Regions from separate parts of the Pseudomonas sp. DNDY-54 genome, predicted to be linked through region 3. Evidence: predicted binding sites of a transcription regulator. Region 3 holds the regulator's gene; each other region holds the start of a gene.
What was found. Region 3 encodes sigma-54, which starts transcription at its own class of promoters, with help from an activator protein. Its sites were predicted from a motif close to ANTGGCATNNANNTTGCTNT; they were not measured.

Region 1 (3,278 bases), 1.2 Mb from region 3:
GTGGCGTTTACGTGTTCGCTCGGCCCCGGCCCCTCACCCCAACCCTCTCCCCGGAGGGGCGAGGGGGCGTGTACGGCGTGATAGCGGAGTGGGTGAGGGGCGTGGAGGCCAGACCGGAGTTGCTGCCCAAGGTAAGGCAGGCAAGATCTGGTCGAGGCCGCTCGCGCCTCGCTGGCGGGAGCTGCCAGAAGCACTGACCCGTTGGCGCAGTTTGCGGCGCCAGAATCCCTGCAAGCGATCGTCAACTTAGGTGTCACCACTGGACGCCGCCGTCGTGGGACAGTCGAAACAGGCAAGGCGTCGTGTTGATCACGCCGTCGATAACCCGCACGGCCAGCCCCCTCTCCCCGCTTGCGGGGAGAGGGTTGGGGTGAGGGGTGGTGGCCAAGCCAGCCGCCGATGTGAGGATCAATAAGGGTCCCGTCCGTCACCCCCGGCAAAAAAACATTTAAGGTTTCCGCCCGAGCGGTCGCTTGTTAGGCAGTAACCACCGAGTTGGAACGAAAATCATGGAAATCAGCCGGCACTTCAAGCCCGCCTCCGTCACACCTACCGAGCTTTCAACGGCCCGTCAGGTCGCCGCTCGCCCGGCTGCTCAGCCAGCCGCACGTCAAGCCGAGAGCCTGCCGTTGGAACAGATGCACGACGCCCTGCGCGCCATGCCCGAGGTCGATCTCGACCGCGTCGCCGCGATCAAGCAAGCCCTGCAGCGCGGTGAAATCTCAACCGACGTGGGCGAGCTGGCGAGCAGCATGCTCAGCTATCACCGCGGAAGCGATGCGTGAGCCAGCGCGAGAAACTGCTTGCCGTCGTCGATGACGATTTGCAGCAGGATTGCGGGGATTACCTCGCCCTGCGCGAGCTGATGCAGGCGCTTTACGGCCGCCTGCTGGAACGCGATGTGCCTGAGATCGACCGTATCAATCTGCAGATCACCGTTCGCGTCGAAGCCATTGCCGCGCGCGCCCAGCGCCGCAGCAAGGTCCTGGCTGCCTTCCGGCTGGAGCCGACGGGTGTCGGCATGCGCCGCCTGCTCTCCAGCTGTTCGGGCGGGCGCGGTGAGTCGCTGCAGCAGCACTGGCAGCAGGTCGGTGATCTCGCTGTGCAGTGTCAGCAATTCAACGAGCACAACGGCAAGCTGCTCGCCATGCACCACGACATCCTTCAGCAGCTGCTCGCCGGTGGGCAAGACGCCCGGCTCTATTCGCCTCAAGCGTACTGACGCTCAGTCCTTCGACGTTCCCTCTTCACCCTGAACAACGCACGTCGCGCTGGCCTTGTGATGCGGGGCAGCGTGTAGGGCCTCACGGGCGGAGCGGTGGATGTGAAAAGCGACATCCATCCTACGTGACGGGCTCCAAGCGTCAGCATTCCCAACGTCAATCCCGAATCTCGACCTGCCGCAGCCAGCATTGCCACATCGCGCCGCTTCGCGGACCCGACTTGCGCCGGCGCGGGCGCTACTTATTCAGTTGCTTGGAAAAGAATTAATCCTTTTCCTTCTCCGCTTTAACTCCCTCGCCTCTGACGTCGCCTTTACAGAGAGATGTTCCGCCCGTCGCGCAGGCGGAAACGGCGTTTCCCCGTTTCCTTGTCGCGTCGCGTAGCGGAAGCCTTTTTTCTGCATGCTGCTGGCTGAAGTGCCCGTAATACGGGGCTTTCAGAACTGGCATCCAACTTGCTGTACAAGAATCCAAGAGGGGATGGTCATGGCTATAAATTCCGATTACGTACAACAGATGTCGACGCAGTTGGCCACTTACGAAGTCCAGGGTTCGCTGGATCGGCTTAACCGTAACGAATCACGCTACAAGGCTCAGCGCGACGCGCTGAGTTCGCTGCGCACGTCGTTGACTACGTTCAAGTCGGCCATCACCAAGCTCAACAGCAGCACGACGAGCATGCTGACCAATAGCGCGACCTCCAGCCAGGAGGGTTACGCCACTGCCACCGTTGGCATGACGGCGCAGCCGGGCAGCTACGACTTCTTTACCGAGCAACTGGCCAGCGCCCATCAAGTCGCGCTAAATGGGCTCACCTCGGCCGACATCGGCGCCGGGAAGCTCACCATAGGCCAGGCTGGCGCTTCATTCGATATCGACCTGAGCACCATCGACAGCGACGGTGATGGTAGTAAGTCGCTGGAAGAACTGGCGGCGGCCATTAACAATCATGCAGCCAACACTGGTACGCAAGCGACCCTGGTGCGCAGCAACGGGGAGGTCTCGTTGGTGTTGTCCAGTGAAGCGACCGGCGCGTCCAATGCGATTACGCTGACTACCGCTGGCACCAGTGCCGGGTTGGACGCCTCCATTACCAGTAAGCTCGAACTGACCAAAGCTCAGGACGCCAAGGTTCGTCTCGGTGGCGAGACGGGCATGCTACTGACTAATTCCAGTAACACCTTCGATAACGTGATCGAGGGCGTCAGCGTGACGTTCACTAAGACCCACACAGCCGGCGAGCAGGCTTTGAACATGGTGATCGCCCAGGACAAAGCCGGCACCAAGGCCAAGGCGCAGACCTTTATCGATGCCTTCAATGCCTTGATGACCAGCTTCGACTCGCTGACCGCCAGCGGCGGCGAGAGCGCCAAGCGTGGCGCGCTGGCCGGTGATTCCAGCATTCGCTCCATCGAGAGCCGGCTGAACGGCCTGCTGCGCACCGACTTTGGCGGCAAGAGCCTGATCGAATTTGGCATCAGCGCTGACCGCACCGGCAAATTGACCATCGACGCGACGCGTTTTGAGGCCGCCGTGGCCAACGATCCGGAAGGTTTCGAGGCGCTGTTCACCGGCAAGGACAACCTGCTCGACAGCATCGACAAGACGGTCGCCAGCTACACCAGCAGCACCAACGGCATGCTGAAGAACCGCATGGACACGCTGGACATGAGCCTGCGCCGCATCGACGAACAGTTCGAAAACCTTCAGCAGCAGTACGACACCCATTACAGCCGCTACCTCCGGCAGTTCACCACCATGATGCAAACCATGCAGAGCATGGAGCAGACCAGCGGAATGTTCTCGATGCCAACCCCATCGCAAGCTAACGGATTGTTCTCATGAACAGCTATCACCCCAACGACAGTTATGACAGCTACCGCTCCGTAGACCTTGAGGCGCGTGCCGCCTCCGCGTCGCCTTATGAGCTGGTGCTGGTGCTGATGGACGGCCTGCTCGACGAGCTAGCCCGCGCACGGGGCCACATCGAGCACAAGCGCTATCAGCAGAAAGGCGCTTCGCTGGAAAAGTGCATGAACATCCTCAATGGCCTCA
Region 2 (3,278 bases), 1.5 Mb from region 3:
GGGCGATCAGCTTGTCCGGCGTGATCTCACCGCCGGCGATGCGCGGCACCACCGAATAAGTGCCGTTCTTTTGCATGTTCGCCATGAAGGTGTCGTTGGTGTCCTGCAGCGGGATCAGGCCTGGATCGGTGATCGGCTGGTTCCAGCAGGACGCGAGGATCGAGCCTACCGCCGGCTTGCAAATGTCGCAGCCAGTGTGGCCGCGGCCGTGTTTGGCCAGCAGCTCATTGAAACTGATGATGCCCTCGACGCGGACGATGCCGTACAGCTCCTGGCGGGTGTGGGCGAAGTGCTCGCACAGGCTCTTGTCGACCTCCACGCCACGGGCGGTCAGCTCATGTTCGAAGACCTGCTTGAGCAGCGCGCTGCAACCGCCGCAGCCGGTGCCGGCCTTGGTCGCGGCTTTCAGCTCACCGAGGTCGGTGATTCCGGCGTCGACCTGGCAGCACACCGCGCCTTTAGTAACGTTGTGGCATGAGCAAATGGTGGCGGTGTCGGGTAGGGCGTCGGCGCCCAGCGTCGGTGCGCCATCGGACAGCGGCAGGATCAGGCTGGACGGATCGGCCGGCAGCTTGATGCCGTTTTGCGCGTACTGCAGCAGGGTGTCGTAATAACTGTTGTCGCCAATCAGCACAGCACCGATGACGCGCTTGCCGTCCTCGGACAGCACCAGACGGCGGTAGCTCGCATTCGCTTCATCAATGAAACGGTAGCTCTTGGCGCCTGACGTGGCGGCGTGTGCATCGCCGATGGAGCCGACATCGACGCCGAGCAGCTTGAGCTTGGTGGACATGTCGGCGCCGCTGAAAGGCTGATGTGGCTCGCCGGTGAGCAGGGCTGCGACGTTACGCGCCATGGTGTAGCCGGGCGCAACCAGGCCGAAGACCATGCCGTTCCAGGATGCGCACTCGCCGATGGCGAAAATCGACGGATCGCTGGTGCGGTAGTCGTTATCGATGACCACGCCGCCGCGCGGTGCTATTTCCAGCTCGGCGCTGCGGGCCAGTGCATCCTGCGGGCGGATACCGGCGGAGAAGACGATCAGGTCGGTTTCCAGATACTCACATCTACCATCAGCGCCCTCGTTGAAGTTCATCCGGTACGCGTATTCCTCACCGATGACGATTTCCTGCGTAGCGCGGGACAGATGCACGCCGACACCCAGCGCCTCGATACGGGCCTTGAGCGCCTTACCGCCTTCCTCGTCCAGCTGCACCGGCATCAGGCGTGGAGCGAACTCCACGACATGGGCTTCCAGGCCAAGCGACTTGAGTGCGTTGGCCGCTTCCAGACCAAGCAGGCCGCCGCCGACCACCACGCCGCGCTTGGCATTGCTGGCGGCGGCGCGAATGGCGTCAAGGTCATCCAGGGTGCGGTAGACCAGACGCGAGTTGCCTTCGGCGCCTGGAATCGGCGGTACGAACGGGTAGGAACCGGTGGCCAGGATCAGCTTGTCGTACGGCTGGCGGCCTTCGCGGGTGACCACTTCCTTGCGCTCACGGTCGATTTCCAGCACCTGCACGCCGAGGTGCATATGCACGCCGTGAGTGGCGTAATAGTCCGCTTCGCACATGGCCAGCGAGTCGGCATCGCGGCCACCGAAGTACTCGGACAGGTGAACGCGATCGTAGGCACGCTGGCGCTCTTCGCCGTACACGTGCAACTGATACTGGCTCAGCGCACCGCGCTCGATCAGCTGCTCGACACAGTGGTGTCCCACCATGCCGTTGCCGATCACGATCAATGTTTCACTCTTGATCGGGGTGATGATTGCGTTCATGCCTGGTCCTCCGTCGATGCCGCGCTACGGCGTCGTCGTACAAAAACAAAAAAGGCGCCTGGAGCTGTCGGGCAGCTCCAGGCGCCTTTGCCTGGTATTCATGGAATGTGGGGGTGATGTGCGAGCGACGTTGCCCGTTGCACCCGTCCCGTGCCATGTGTGGCTGATGGTCTTCGTTGACCGCGGGAAGCTCTGCCGAATCGGTCGGCAGGTGTTGAAGGTGACATAGCAGGTTGCATGCCAGTGGTGGGTGCAGGTGGCAGCGTCCAGGGAACCGCTGCTAGGAACTGGTGGGCTGAAGCCCACCCTACGCAACCTCCGTCTACCGTAGGGTGGGCTTCAGCCCACCAATGATTCCCACAGCCCTCACATCCGTTTCCGCTTGCTGAGGCGCGGCACCGACCCAGAAGGGTGCGGTGCAAGAGACCGGTTCCCCTATTTGGGGCGATATGGCAAACGTTTCGGCCCGAGCCGAACGTTGCGCCCCGGTAGTCGGTCAGTACACGACTTGCCGATGGCAGCGTGCCTATCCTGCTGCTGGCTTTATCAACTGACGAATCGCGGAGATCACGTGAACAAGGTCATCGAACAACCCCTGTTGCTTGGCATGATGCGGCTGATGCAATACCCCGAGCTGGCACAACCGCAGGACTTGCTGAGCTTTATCGAGCGTTGTGTCGAGCGCGGCCTGAGCGGCTTCGACCATGCCGACATCTACGGTGGCGGTGAGTGCGAAGCGCATTTTGGGGCTGCGTTGAAACTGAGCCCGGCGTTGCGTCAACAGATCCAGTTGATCGGCAAGGCCGATATCGTGCCTGCCGATCAGGATCGCTCGCGGTGGAAGGTCAAGCATTACAACACCGAGGCGACCCATCTCGTCGAAGCGGTCGAAGGCACACTCAAGCGGCTCGGCGTCGAGCGTCTGGACGGCTTTCTGCTGCACCGGCCCGACCCCTTGTTGCGCATTCACGAAGTTGCCCGGACGCTGGATGACCTGGTCAGCAGCGGAAAGGTCGGCTGGCTGGGCGTCTCCAATGCGGAGCTGCTGCAGTGTCAGGTCCTGGCGCGCGAGCTGCCGCTACGCTGCAATCAGATCGAGCTGTCCTTGCAGGCTCAAGATTATGCGTGGGATGGCCGTTTGCACGGCCTTGAGGCAGAGGGGTTACAGGTCTTGGCCTGGTCGCCGATGGCGGGTGGCCGTTTCGTGCCAGCGCTGCAGACCGTGCTGGAGGAGGCGGGTGATGCGCTCGGCGCCACGGCCAATCAGGTCGCGCTTGCCTGGGTGCGCAAGTTGCCGGGTTGTCCGGTCCCGATTCTCGGCAGTCTGCGCTGGGAAAGGATTGAAGAAGCCCTTAACGGTGTGCACCTGCAATTGGATACGCCCACCTGGTTTCACCTTGCCGAAGCAGCCCGCGGCCATGCGGTAGCCTGAGCACGTTCCGATACCGCCCAGGCAGTACCAGCGGATACAGCCTTCTGTCGGTTCGCCTGGCCAAGG
Region 3 (3,278 bases):
TTTGCCCATGCACGGTCGCGCTCGGGCTGGAATTGGCTACCTGCCTCAGGAAGCCTCGATTTTCCGCAAGCTATCCGTGAGCGACAACATCATGGCGATCCTTGAAACACGCAAGGATCTTGATCGCAACGGGCGACAGCTGGCGCTGGAAGGCCTGCTGCAGGAATTTCATATTCATCACATTCGCGACAGCCTGGGCATGAGCCTGTCTGGTGGTGAAAGGCGTCGTGTCGAGATTGCCCGCGCGTTGGCTACCGCACCCAAGTTCATTCTCCTGGATGAACCCTTCGCCGGTGTCGACCCGATCTCTGTTGGCGACATCAAGCAGATCATCCACCACCTCAAGGCCAAAGGAATCGGTGTGCTTATCACCGACCACAACGTCCGCGAGACGCTGGACATCTGCGAAACCGCTTACATCGTCAACGATGGTCAACTGATTGCCGAAGGTGATGCAGAGACGATCCTGGCCAATCAACTGGTCAAAGAAGTTTACCTCGGACACGAATTCAGACTCTGATCCTGCTTTTTTCCACCGAGACGGTCGTCTAGGGCTAGGCAAAGGCTTCTCAAGCAGGCATATAATTTGCTTACGTTGGCGCCAGCTGCGCCAGCGAAATCGGAACAGGCGCGGTTGCGCCGGCAAATAAGGTTCGAAGTCCTCTGCCATGAAACCATCGCTAGTCCTGAAGATGGGCCAGCAGCTGACGATGACTCCGCAGCTGCAACAAGCCATACGATTACTCCAGCTCTCCACCCTCGATCTTCAGCAGGAGATTCAGGAAGCGCTGGACTCCAACCCGATGCTCGAACGCGAAGAGGATGGAGACGACTTCGACAACTCCGATCCAATGGCGGAGTCCGTCGAAAAAAAATCAGAGAGCACCTCCACCGAGACGGCCGAACCAGACGCTCACTATGAGGAGCCCATCAATACGGTGGAGAACCTCGAGGAAGGCGACTGGGGGGACCGCATCCCCGAAGAGTTGCCCGTAGATACCGCCTGGGAAGATATCTACCAGACGAGCGCCAGCAGCCTGCCCAGCAGTGACGACGACGAATGGGATTTCACCAGCCGGACCTCAACGGGCGAAAGCTTGCAAAGCCATTTGCTCTGGCAGCTCAACCTCGCCCCCATGAGCGACACCGATCGTCTCATCGCCGCCACCCTGATCGACTGCATCAACCCTCAGGGCTATCTCGACGAAACCCTTGAAGAGGTGCTTGAGTCATTCGATCCAGAACTGGGAATCGAGCTCGATGAGGTGGAGGTTGTACTGCGCCGCATCCAACAGTTTGAACCGGCCGGTATCGGGGCGCGGGATTTGCGAGAGTGCTTGTTACTGCAGCTTCGCCAGCTTCCCGAGCGAACTCCCTGGCTAAGCGAGGCACTCCGGCTGGTGAGTGATCACCTGGAGATTCTCGGCGGTCGCGACTACAGCCTGTTGATGCGCCGCCTAAAGCTCAAAGAAGACGAGCTGCGCCAGATCATCGATCTGATCCAGACATTGAATCCGCGACCCGGCTCGCAAATCGAAGCGGGTGAGCCGGAATACGTTGTACCCGATGTGATCGTTCGCAAGCACAACGGCCGCTGGCTGGTTGAGCTGAATCAGGATGCCATGCCCCGCCTGCGTGTCAATGCGCAGTACGCCGGTTTCGTCAAACGCGCCGATGCCAGCGCTGACAACACCTTCATGCGCAACCAGCTGCAAGAGGCACGCTGGTTTATCAAGAGCCTGCTAAGCCGCAACGAGACGCTGATGAAGGTTGCCACGCAGATCGTCGAACACCAGCGCGGCTTCTTCGAGCATGGGGATGAAGCCATGAAACCGCTGGTGCTACACGATATCGCGGAGGCAGTAGGGATGCATGAGTCGACGATCTCGCGGGTCACAACGCAGAAATTCATGCATACCCCGCGCGGCATCTACGAGCTGAAATATTTCTTCTCAAGCCATGTCAGCACAGCCGAAGGCGGTGAATGCTCGTCCACAGCGATACGGGCAATCATCAAGAAGCTGGTCGCCGCGGAAAACCCTAAAAAGCCATTGAGCGACAGCAAGATCGCTGGTCTACTGGAGGCACAAGGTATCAATGTTGCACGCCGCACCGTCGCCAAATACCGCGAATCACTCGGTATTGCACCATCCAGCGAGCGCAAGCGGTTGATGTAGATGCCCAGGCGACTTGTTCGATTTCTTTCGGTGGCGGGCGTTTTAGCCCGCCGAATCGCAAGTGGCAGAAAAGGAGATGCAGTATGCAAATCAACATCACTGGCCTTCACTTAGAAATCACAGAAGCCATGCGTGACTACGTTGAGGAGAAGTTCGACCGACTGGAGCGACATTTCGACCGCATCATTGCCGTCCAAGTGATCCTTCAGGTCGAAAAGCTCAAGCAGAAAGCCGAAGCCACACTGCATGTAGCCGGACGCGAAGTCATTGCCAACGCCGAACACAGCGATATGTACGCGGCCATAGATTTGCTTGCCGACAAACTTGACCGGCAACTTATCAAGCACAAAGAAAAACAGCTCGACCATAACCAGGGCTTACTTGCTCGCTGACCCATCATGATCCGAATCGAAAACATTCTGACCCCCGGACGTTCCTTGGTGAACGTCCCGGGTGGTAGCAAGAAACGCGTCCTGGAACAGATCGCTAAGGTGCTCGGCCAGGATCTCCCCGATCTGGACTCGCAGACTATCTTCGAGAGTTTCATTGCCCGCGAGAAGCTTGGCTCAACCGGCTTCGGCAATGGCATTGCCATTCCTCATTGCCGTATGCCTGGCTGTGTATCGCCCCTCAGTGCCGTACTGCGGCTCGACACGCCAGTAGACTTTGATGCCATCGACGGCGCTCCCGTCGATCTGCTGTTTGTGTTACTCGTGCCCGAAGCGGCCACCGACGAGCACCTCGAACTGCTTCGTCAGATTGCTAGCATGCTGGACCGCGAAGAGGTGCGTGAACGCCTGCGGCAGGCCACGTCGGGGCAGGATCTGTATCAAGCCATTGTCGATATTCAAAGCGGTCGCTAGCAGAGCGGTGTTTTGCCGCCCACGCTGAGTGAGGAAGAGACACGTGCCCCAAACCTGCCAACGCTCATCTCTCCCAAGCAGCCTCAAGCGAGGCATCTTGGCCTTCGTGCCACCCACTGCATGCGCCTGATCATCGTCAGCGGTCGCTCCGGGTCCGGCAAAAGCACCGCGCTCAACGTACTTGAAGACAATGGCTTCTATTGCATTGACAATTTGCCCGCCGGCCTTCTGCCGGAAC

Region 1: a site for sigma-54 is predicted at 1,666-1,685, ahead of fliD (flagellar filament capping protein FliD). Genes of this name have one in related genera too.
Region 2: a site for sigma-54 is predicted at 2,006-2,025, ahead of nirB (nitrite reductase large subunit NirB). Genes of this name have one in related genera too.

Annotation. Positions count from the first base shown of each region.
Region 1 covers NZ_CP082271.1:172,409-175,686, forward strand. The annotation lists gene flgM (flagellar biosynthesis anti-sigma factor FlgM) at 510-785, shown strand; gene flgN (flagellar protein FlgN) at 782-1,222, shown strand; gene fliD (flagellar filament capping protein FliD) at 1,710-3,068, shown strand; gene fliS (flagellar export chaperone FliS) at 3,065-3,278, shown strand, end outside.
Region 2 covers NZ_CP082271.1:1,937,024-1,940,301, forward strand. The annotation lists gene nirB (nitrite reductase large subunit NirB) at 1-1,780, opposite strand, end outside; gene K4O48_RS09135 (aldo/keto reductase) at 2,388-3,212, shown strand.
Region 3 covers NZ_CP082271.1:3,403,236-3,406,513, forward strand. The annotation lists gene lptB (LPS export ABC transporter ATP-binding protein) at 1-520, shown strand, start outside; gene K4O48_RS15855 (RNA polymerase factor sigma-54) at 669-2,177, shown strand; gene hpf (ribosome hibernation-promoting factor, HPF/YfiA family) at 2,261-2,569, shown strand; gene ptsN (PTS IIA-like nitrogen regulatory protein PtsN) at 2,576-3,040, shown strand; gene rapZ (RNase adapter RapZ) at 3,161-3,278, shown strand, end outside.